Regions from separate parts of the Streptomyces sp. NPDC005141 genome, predicted to be linked through region 3. Evidence: riboswitches for the same ligand, from Rfam matches in the RefSeq annotation. Region 3 holds a riboswitch; each other region holds the start of a gene.
The links. A riboswitch is a leader RNA that binds a small molecule or an ion and turns the genes downstream of it on or off. The one in region 3 is predicted to bind cobalamin.
Positions count from the first base shown of each region.

Region 1: it holds a riboswitch for cobalamin, as region 3 does, so the genes downstream of both, ACWD68_RS26480 (CbtB domain-containing protein) here and ACWD68_RS05510 (ribonucleoside-diphosphate reductase subunit alpha) in region 3, are expected to answer to the same signal.
Region 2: it holds a riboswitch for cobalamin, as region 3 does, so the genes downstream of both, metE (5-methyltetrahydropteroyltriglutamate--homocysteine S-methyltransferase) here and ACWD68_RS05510 (ribonucleoside-diphosphate reductase subunit alpha) in region 3, are expected to answer to the same signal.

Region 1 covers NZ_JBSFYW010000038.1:13,089-16,287, forward strand. Annotated here, with positions in the region: gene metE (5-methyltetrahydropteroyltriglutamate--homocysteine S-methyltransferase) at 1-685, shown strand, start outside; gene ACWD68_RS26475 (CbtA family protein) at 862-1,620, opposite strand; gene ACWD68_RS26480 (CbtB domain-containing protein) at 1,642-1,863, opposite strand; cobalamin riboswitch at 1,920-2,055, opposite strand; gene ACWD68_RS26485 (enoyl-CoA hydratase/isomerase family protein) at 2,291-3,199, opposite strand, start outside.
Region 2 covers NZ_JBSFYW010000038.1:9,816-13,014, reverse strand. Annotated here, with positions in the region: gene metE (5-methyltetrahydropteroyltriglutamate--homocysteine S-methyltransferase) at 1-1,560, opposite strand, end outside; cobalamin riboswitch at 1,726-1,945, opposite strand; gene ACWD68_RS26465 (3-hydroxybutyryl-CoA dehydrogenase) at 2,140-3,009, opposite strand; gene aceB (malate synthase A) at 3,006-3,199, opposite strand, start outside.
Region 3 covers NZ_JBSFYW010000005.1:26,369-29,567, reverse strand. Annotated here, with positions in the region: gene mctP (monocarboxylate uptake permease MctP) at 1-1,457, shown strand, start outside; cobalamin riboswitch at 1,661-1,809, shown strand; gene ACWD68_RS05510 (ribonucleoside-diphosphate reductase subunit alpha) at 1,944-3,199, shown strand, end outside.

The sequences.
Region 1 (3,199 bases), on a different contig from region 3:
GCCGATGACGGTGCGCTGGACGACGTACGCCCAGTCCCTGACCGATCGCCCGGTCAAGGGCATGCTCACCGGGCCGGTCACCATGCTCGCCTGGTCCTTCGTCCGCGACGACCAGCCCCTCGGTGACACCGCCCGCCAGGTCGCCCTGGCCCTGCGGGACGAGGTGAACGACCTGGAGACGGCCGGGAGTTCGGTGATCCAGGTCGACGAGCCCGCGCTGCGCGAGACGCTTCCGCTGCGCACGGCCGACCGACCGGCCTACCTGGCATGGGCCACGGAGGCGTTCCGGCTCAGCACGAGCGGCGTGCGTCCGGACACGCAGATCCACACCCACATGTGCTACGCCGAGTTCGGGGACATCGTCCAGGCCATCGACGACCTCGACGCCGACGTCATCAGCCTGGAGGCCGCCCGCTCCCATATGCAGGTCGCCCGCGAACTCGCCGCGCACGGCTACCCGCGCGAGGCGGGACCCGGCGTGTACGACATCCACTCCCCGCGCGTTCCGAGCACGGAGGAGGCCGTCGCACTGCTGCGGGCCGGGCTGAAGGCCATTCCCCCGGAGCGGCTGTGGGTGAACCCCGACTGCGGTCTGAAGACCCGGGGCTGGCCCGAGACCCGCGCCTCGCTGGAGAACCTGGTCGCCGCCGCCCGGGTGGTCCGTGAGGAACTCCCCGGCGCCTGACACCGGGACCGGTCGGCCGGGGAGGCAGCCTCCAGCTGCCTCTCCGGCTCCCTGGCGCCCCGGCTCCCCGCTTCGAGGGAGCGATGACCACGTACCTGTGCCCTGCGTGGTGAGGTCCCGCACAACGCGAGAGGGCCCCCGGTGGTTCCGAGGGGCCCTCTCGCGTTCCGCGGGATTCAGTGCGCGGCCGGCACCGATCGCCCTGACGGGACCGCCGCGGGCTTGGGGTTCAGCATGCGCTCGGCCAACTCGCCGAAGACAAGGCCGAATCCACCCCACAGGGTGGCCTGGATGGCCAGGGCGGAGATCCGGAACCGCCACAGCAGGGTGGCGGGGAAGTCCCCCGGCACCTCGTTGATCGTGGGCAGGAACGCGTACGCCAGGCCGATCGCGACCGCGAAGGCGGCCACCGCGGCGATCGTCGCGTACCAGGTGCCCAGGCCGGGCGCCAGGCGCTTGCCGAGGATGGTGGCGCCGACCGCGAGGAGCACGCTGAGCACCATCATCAGGAAGTACAGGGTGGTCCGCTTGCCGATGGTGTCGGGGTCGCCGACCGACGGCGGATTGGCCGGGTACTTCAGGAACGGCACGACGTACACGGCGAGCAGTGCGGTGCCCGAGAGCAGCAGCGCGGTCGCGCGGGCGCTGAAGCGGCCCACTCGGCCGAGTGCGAAGCAGTAGGCGAGGGCGGCGATGCCGCCGAACGCGATGCCGTAGATCAGGACGCCGGTGGCGAGGCCGGCGGTGGACTGGAGGCTGCGGGAGACGAGTTCGACCTCGTGATCGTGCCCGGAGGCGTGCGCTTCCTCGAAGCCGATCGCGCTGTCGACGCTCGGTTCACCGAGGAAGTAGGCGACGACCAGGGCGAGCAGGCCGGCGGCGAGGCCGGCGAGCATGCCTCGCACGAGCAGGTTTCTTACCGTTGCGGAGTTCATGAGTGTGCGCTGTCCCTCGCGTCAGTGGCAGGGGAAACCGAGCAGGTGGCGGGCGTCGTGCACCCACTCGTGGACGTCCTCGCCGGAGACGACGGCGGTGGCGCCCTGTTCGGCGCCGACGAAGTACAGCAGGACCAGCATCAGGATGCCGAAGAAGACCGCCCAGGGAGCGATCGCGGTCAGCGGCAGCTTGGCGGGAAGAGCGGGGGTGGTGGCTGTCGGCGGAGCGACGGTCTGCGCCATGGCAGGACCTCCTCGGGAGTTCGCGTCCCATCTCGGTGGTGCACAGGATGACGCCTACGGGTCTGACTCACGCGGCGCCCAGCATGGCTGGAGCGTCTCGTTCACAGTGGCGCGACCGTGCCGGATTTCCACCGGCTTCCGTCTTGACGTCATCAATATCGGACCGACCGTACCGCGTGGCGCGTTCATGGCCAAGACCGCACCACCTGCCGTGATCTTCCTCTCGTCCCAGGTGGCGGGTCCCTTGTGCACGGTGGGTCACCGGTGCCGTTTCGGACACTCCCCGGAGAAGTGGTCCGCTGCCCCGCCGCGTTCGGCATCGGCGGCGTACAACTCGGCAGTGGGCAGGCGGAGTTCGACGCGCACTCCGCCAACGGGACACGGACCGCTCGCGGGCACGGGCCCGGTGCGCGCGGCGGCCCCGCTCTCAGCCTGCTCCGTCCGTCGCGGTGCCGGGTCGGGCGAGCCCGAGTTCGCGCTCGCCCAAGGGTGCGAAGAAGCGCTCGACCTCGGCGTCGGTGACCTCGCCGAGGGTGGCCGGGGACCAGTGCGGGTCGCGGTCCTTGTCGATGATCCGGGCCCGGACGCCCTCCACCAGGTCGGGGGCCGACAGGGCCGCGCAGGAGACGCGGTACTCCTGGTCCAGTACGGGCTCCAGGCCGCCGAGGCGGCGGGCGCGACGCAGGGCGGCGAGCGTGACCTTCACGACGGTGGGCGAGTTGCCGAGGATGATCTCCGCCGTCTCCTTGGCCGCCGGCTCGCCGACCGCGAGCAACCGCCGCACGATCTCCTCCGCCGTGTCCGCGGCGTAGCAGGCGTCGATCCACTCCCGCCGCTCCGCCAGCTCGGCCGGGGGCGGTGGCTGCGCATGACCGGCCAGCGCTTCCCGTACGGACCGGTCGGCGAGGTCGGAGACGAACCGCCGGAGCGACGAAGACGGTACGTAGTGGTCGGCGAGGCCGCACAGCAGGGCGTCACCGGCGCCGATCGAGGCACCCGTCAGGGCGAGATGCGTACCCAGTTCGCCCGGTGCGAGGGCGAGCAGATGGGTGCCTCCCACGTCGGGAACGAAGCCGATGCCGGTCTCGGGCATGGCGATCCGTGAGCGCTCGGTGACGACCCGGACGCTGCCGTGCGCGGAGACGCCGACCCCGCCGCCCATGACGATGCCGTCCATGACCGCCACGTACGGCTTGGGATAGCGGGCGATGCGGGCGTTGAGGTGGTACTCGTCGCGCCAGAACGCGGCGGACGCGGTGCCGTCCCCGTCACGCGCGTCGTCGTGGACGACCCGGATGTCGCCGCCCGCGCACAGTCCGCGCTCCCCGGCGCCGGT
Region 2 (3,199 bases), on a different contig from region 3:
CTGCGTGGCCAGGTAACCGGTGAGCTGTTCGGCGAAGTACTGCACCATGTCGTTGCGTTCGGCCTCGCCGTGCACCAGGACATCCAGGCCGGCCTTCTCCTGGAAGGAGATCACCTCCTGGATCTCGGCCTGGACGCGCTCCTCGTAGCCGGCCGTGTCGATGTGGCCGGTGCGGAGATCGGCGCGGGCGGTGCGCAGTTCACCGGTCTGCGGGAAGGAGCCGATGGTGGTGGTCGGCAGCAGAGGGAGACCGAGGTGGGCCCGCTGGGCCGCGGCCCGCTCGCCGTACGGCTGGGACCGGCGGGCGTCGGCCTCCGTGACGGCGGCGGCGCGGGCCCGGACGGCGGGGTCGTGCGTGATCGGCGAGTTCGCGCGCGAGGCCAGGTCGGCGCGGTTGGCGGAGAGTTCGGCCGCGATGCCGCCGGTGCCCTGCGCGAGCCCCTTGGCCAGGGAGACGATCTCGGCCGTCTTCTGGCGGGCGAAGGCGAGCCAGCGCAGGATCTGCGGCTCGATGTCCCGCTCCGGCGCGGAGTCGAGCGGCACGTGGAGCAGGGAGCAGGAGGCCGCCACGTCGACCTGGTCGGCCAGACCCAGCAGGGTGCCGAGGGTGGCCAGGGACTTCTCCAGGTCGTTCACCCAGATGTTGCGGCCGTTGACCACCCCCGCGACCAGGCGCTTGCCCGGCAGGCCGCCCACGGCGGCCAGGGCCTCCAGATTGGCGGCGGCGGCCTCGGTGAAGTCCAGGGCGAGGCCCTCGACCGGAGCCTTGGCCAGCACCGGAAGGGCTTCGCCGAGCCGGTCGAAGTACGAGGCGACCAGGAGCTTCGGCCGGTCGGTGAGGCCGCCGAGCCCGTGGTAGGCGCGCGCGGCGGCGTTCAGCTCGGCCGGGGTGCGGTCCTGGACGAGCGCGGGCTCGTCCAGTTGCGCCCACTCCGCGCCCGCCGCGCGCAGGTCCGCGAGCACCTCGGTGTACACCGGCAGCAGCCGGTCGAGGAGGGTGAGCGGGTCGAAGTCCGCCGGTACGCCCGGGGCGGGCTTGGCCAGCAGGAGGTAGGTGACCGGCCCGACCAGCACCGGGCGGGCGCTCAGCCCGAGGGCGAGTGCCTCCTTCAGCTCCGTCACCTGCTGGGTGGAGTCGGAAGTGAAGACGGTGTCCGGGCCCAGTTCGGGCACCAGGTAGTGGTAGTTCGTGTCGAACCACTTCGTCATTTCCAGAGGCGCCACGTCCTGGGTGCCACGCGCCATGGCGAAGTAGCCGTCCAGGGCGTCCGCCTCGACGGCGGCGCGGTGGCGGGCGGGGATCGCACCGACCATGACGGTGGCGTCGAGGACGTGGTCGTAGCAGGAGAAGTCACCGGTCGGCACCTCGTCGACACCGGTCTCGGCCAGCTCCCGCCAGTTCGCGCGACGCAGTTGCGCGGCGATGGCGCGCAGGGCGTCGGCGGTGACGCGGCCCTTCCAGTAACCCTCGATCGCTTTCTTCAGTTCCCGGTTCGGGCCCTGGCGGGGGTAGCCGTACACGGTGGCCCGTGCTGCCGCGGCTGCGGGCTTGGTGGTCACGGAGATCTCCTTCGCGAGATGAATCCCTGAGATCCCGGCAACGGGACGAGAGCGCGAAGGGGTGACGAACCGGACGGATGACAGGCCCGCGGTACAGCGCGGACGTCCGCCCGATATGTACGCCGACCCGCCCACGAGGTCACCGGGATGTCCGCGCACGAGTCGGTCGTACGCGGGCAGTCGGCAGGTCTTCGGACTCGTGGACACGTCCCTTCGTACGGAGTTCGTACGAGACACCTACTGGCCGTCGCTTCCCAGGCCCTGTTCATCGGGCCCAGTGCGTATGACGGCGGTCGTTCCCACTCACCGCTGCGGGGCAGTCCCGGATTCCCACCGGGTTCCCTCTTACGACGCATTCCGCCTGGCGGACGGGGCGAACCAGCTGCATCGGCCAGCCTACGGGGTGACGGGCCGGAGGGGCGACACATCGGCCATCCGGATGGTGGGGGACCCCCGGGGTCCGGAACGCCACAGGGCGGGAAGCGCCGTACTCGCGCTCCCCGCCCTTCCCCCGTGACGCCGCCGGGACCCTCACCCCGGCGGCCGGGCGGGCCCCCCGGCCCGCCTCCCACCAGGTCCTCAGCCCTGGTCGTAGGTGTGGAACCCCCGGCCGGCCTTCCGCCCGAGCAGCCCCGCCTCCACCATCCGCTGGAGCAGCGGGGGAGGGGCGTAGAGGGGTTCCCTGAACTCGTCGTAGAGCGACTCGGCGATGGACGCCAGGGTGTCCAGGCCGATCAGGTCCGCCAGCTTCAGCGGGCCCATCGGATGGGCGCAGCCCAGTTCCATGCCCGTGTCGATGTCGGCCGCGGTGGCGAAGCCCGACTCCGCCATCCGGACGGCCGCCAGCAGATACGGGATCAGCAGGGCGTTGACGACGAACCCCGCCCGGTCCCTCGAGTGGATCACCGTCTTGCCGAGCGTGCGCGCGGCGAAGTCCTCCACGGCGGCGACGGTCTCCGGCGCCGTGTGCAGGGAGGCCACGAGCTCCACCAGGGGCAGCACGGGCACCGGGTTGAAGAAGTGCAGTCCCACCACACGGTCGGCGCGGCTCGTGGCCATGCCGAGCCGCATCACGGGCAGGGAGGACGTGTTCGTCGCGAACACCGCCGCCGGGTCTTCGACGATCTTGTCGAGGGCGGCGAACACCTCGGTCTTGGCGTCGGCGTTCTCGATGACGGCCTCGACGACGAGCTGCCGGTCCGCCAGGTCGTCCAGGCTGCCCGTGAAGACCATGCGGGCGAGAGCGTCCCGGGCCGCGCCCGGCTCCAGCCTGCCCCGCCGTAAGGCCCGGTCGAGGGAGGCGGCCACCCGTTCCCGGGCCGCGCGGGCGGCCGTCGCGTCGGCCTCGCACACCACCGTGTCCAGCCCGGCCCGCGCGCAGACCTCGGCGATCCCCGCGCCCATCTGGCCGGCGCCCACCACGCCGACGCGCCGGATGCCGCCGCTCATGAGCGGGGCTCCGCGTGGCGCACGAGGTGGCCGGCGTAGGCGTCCGGCGTGAAGAAGAGGGGCAACTCACCGCTGAGGGCGGTGCGTTCGAAGAGTCCGCGCACCTCGTCGAGGTCCGCCCACGGATACTCGGCGCCGAGCGCGGCGAGTTCCTCGTCGAGCATGTCGAGCACGGTCAGCCGGTCGATCA
Region 3 (3,199 bases):
GGGTGACCTGGTTCCTGCTCGGCGGCGACCTCTACACGGCGTACACCTTCGTCGCCGTACCGGCGGCGATCTACGCGGCGGGCGCGGCCGGCTTCTTCGCCGTGCCGTACACGATCCTGGTCTACCCGCTGATCTTCACCTTCCTGCCCCGCCTCTGGTCGGTCTCCCACAAGCACGGCTATGTGACGACCTCGGACTTCGTGCGCGGCCGCTTCGGCTCCAAGGGCCTGTCCCTCGCCGTGGCCGTCACCGGAATCCTGGCCACCATGCCGTACATCGCGCTCCAGCTGGTCGGCATCCAGGCCGTCCTCGACGTGATGGGCGTGGGCGGCGGCGAGAGCACCAACTGGTTCGTCAAGGACCTGCCGCTCCTCATCGCCTTCGGCGTGCTGGCCGCGTACACCTACTCCTCGGGGCTGCGGGCCCCCGCCCTGATCGCGTTCGTGAAGGACACCCTGATCTACATCGTGATCGCGGTGGCCATCATCTACATCCCGATCAAGCTCGGCGGCTTCGACGAGATCTTCAAGGCGGCGAGCGACAAGTACACGGCCGCGGGCGCCGGCGGGCTCGTCCCCGCCGAGGCGGGCCAGTGGACGTACGCCACCCTCGCGCTCGGCTCCGCACTGGCGCTGTTCATGTATCCGCACTCGATCACCGCGACGCTGTCCAGCCGCAGCCGCGAGGTGATCCGCCGGAACACCACGATCCTGCCGCTGTACTCGCTGATGCTGGGCCTGCTCGCCCTGCTCGGGTTCATGGCGATCGCGGCCGGCGTGAAGGTGCAGAACGGCCAGCTCGCCATCCCCCAGCTCTTCGAGAACATGTTCCCGGACTGGTTCGCGGGCGTGGCCTTCGCCGCCATCGGCATCGGGGCACTCGTCCCGGCGGCCATCATGTCCATCGCGGCCGCGAACCTCTTCACCCGCAACATCTACAAGGACTTCATCAAGCCGGACGCGACCCCGCGGCAGGAGACCCAGGTCTCCAAGCTGGTCTCGCTCCTGGTGAAGGTGGGCGCGCTGGTCTTCGTCCTGACCATGGACAAGACCGTCGCGATCAACTTCCAGCTGCTCGGCGGCATCTGGATCCTGCAGACGTTCCCGGCGCTGGTCGGCGGGCTGTTCACCCGCTGGTTCCACCGCTGGGCCCTGCTCGGCGGATGGGCCGTCGGCATGCTCTACGGCACGATCGCCGCGTACGGGGTGGCCTCGCCGACCCAGAAGCACTTCGGCGGCAGCTCGAAGGAGATCCCCGGCATCGGGGAGATCGGCTACATCGGCCTGACGGCGTTCCTCCTGAACGTGGCCGTCTCCGTCGCCCTCACCTTCGCCCTGCGGGCGTTCAAGGCCCCGGACGGCGTCGACGAGACGTCGCCCGGGGACTACACGGCCGACGCGGGAGACCCCGGCGTCGAGACGGAGCTCCCCCCGGCCACGGCGGGCGCGAGCCACTAGCCGGCAGGAAGCGACAGCGCCGTACGACGGGCCGCCGGGCGGGAAGCCGGCGGCCCGTCGCCGTGCCGGGCGGGCGCCGCGAGGCCCTCGTACGCAGCCCGACGACATCCGGCCGCTCACCTACGAGTTGACGCTCCAGCACGCTCCGTAGCGCTCCCTGACACCGACTCGACACAACATGTGGGGGTACTCCCGAAGCCCGGCACAAGATGTATGCTCATGGTCGCTGTCGCCGCAGGGGAATCCGGTGCGAATCCGGAACTGTCCCGCAACGGTGTACTTGTGTGTGTTCGCGTATCCACGCGCCCGCACTCGCGTCAGTCCGAGGACCTGCCGACAGCGCGCCCCGGCCGTCCGGCCCGGGTGCCGACGACGTCCGGGCCTCGCGGAATGGGCCGGTGGACGCGGTGCGCTGCTGCCCAGAAGCGCTCCCGTGTGCCCCCTGCCTCCCCGCAAGGCCCCGTGCCGAGCGAGGGAGAGTCCCACGTGACCATCGCGCCAGCCGATCCGGCTTCACTGACCGCGCAGCAGGCCCCGGTGGAGACCGACGGTCCCGGAGCCGCGCTGCTGCGGACCCTGACGGATCTCACCGCCGACCTCCCCGACGCCGACCCCGGCCGGGTCGCCGCCGCGGCGCTGCGCGGCCGGTCCGCCCGCGCCGACGAGGCCGAGCTGCGCGAACTGGCCACCGAGGCGGCCGCAGGGCTCATCTCCGAGGATCCCGCCTACTCCCGGCTGGCCGCCCGCCTGCTCACGATCAGCATCGCCGCGGAGGCCGCCTCCCAGGGCGTCACGACCTTCTCCGAGTCGGTCGCCGTCGGCCACCGCGAGGGCCTGATCGCCGACCGCACGGCCGAGTTCGTCCGCCTGCACACGGCCCGCCTCGACGCGTTGATCGCCGCGTCCTTCGCCGAGGACGCCGACGACCGCTTCGGCTACTTCGGGCTGCGCACGCTGCACAGCCGCTATCTGCTCCGGCACCCGATCACCCGCAGCGTCGTCGAGACGCCCCAGCACTTCATGCTCCGGGTGGCCTCCGGCCTCGCCGAGGACGACACGGCCCGCTCGGTGGACGAAGTCACCGCGCTCTACCGGCTCATGAGCCGCCTGGACTACCTCCCCTCCTCCCCCACGCTCTTCAACTCCGGTACGCGGCACCCCCAGATGTCGTCCTGCTACCTCCTCGACTCCCCGCTGGACGAGCTGGACTCCATCTACGACCGCTACCACCAGGTGGCGCGCCTGTCGAAGCACGCGGGCGGCATCGGCCTGTCCTACTCCCGCATCCGCTCGCGCGGTTCGCTGATCCGCGGCACGAACGGGCACTCCAACGGCATCGTCCCGTTCCTCAAGACGCTCGACGCCTCGGTCGCCGCGGTGAACCAGGGCGGCCGGCGCAAGGGCGCGGCCGCGGTCTACCTGGAGACCTGGCACTCCGACATCGAGGAGTTCCTGGAGCTGCGCGACAACACCGGTGAGGACGCCCGGCGTACGCACAACCTGAACCTCGCGCACTGGATCCCGGACGAGTTCATGCGCCGGGTGAACGAGGACGGCACCTGGTCGCTCTTCTCCCCCTCCGACGTGCCGGAACTGGTCGACCTGTGGGGCGACGCGTTCGACGCGGCCTACCGCAAGGCCGAGGAGGCGGGCCTCGCCAGGAAGACCATCCCGGCCCGCGACCTGTACGGCCGCATGATGCGCACCCTCGCGCAGACCGGCAACGGCTGGATGACCTTCAA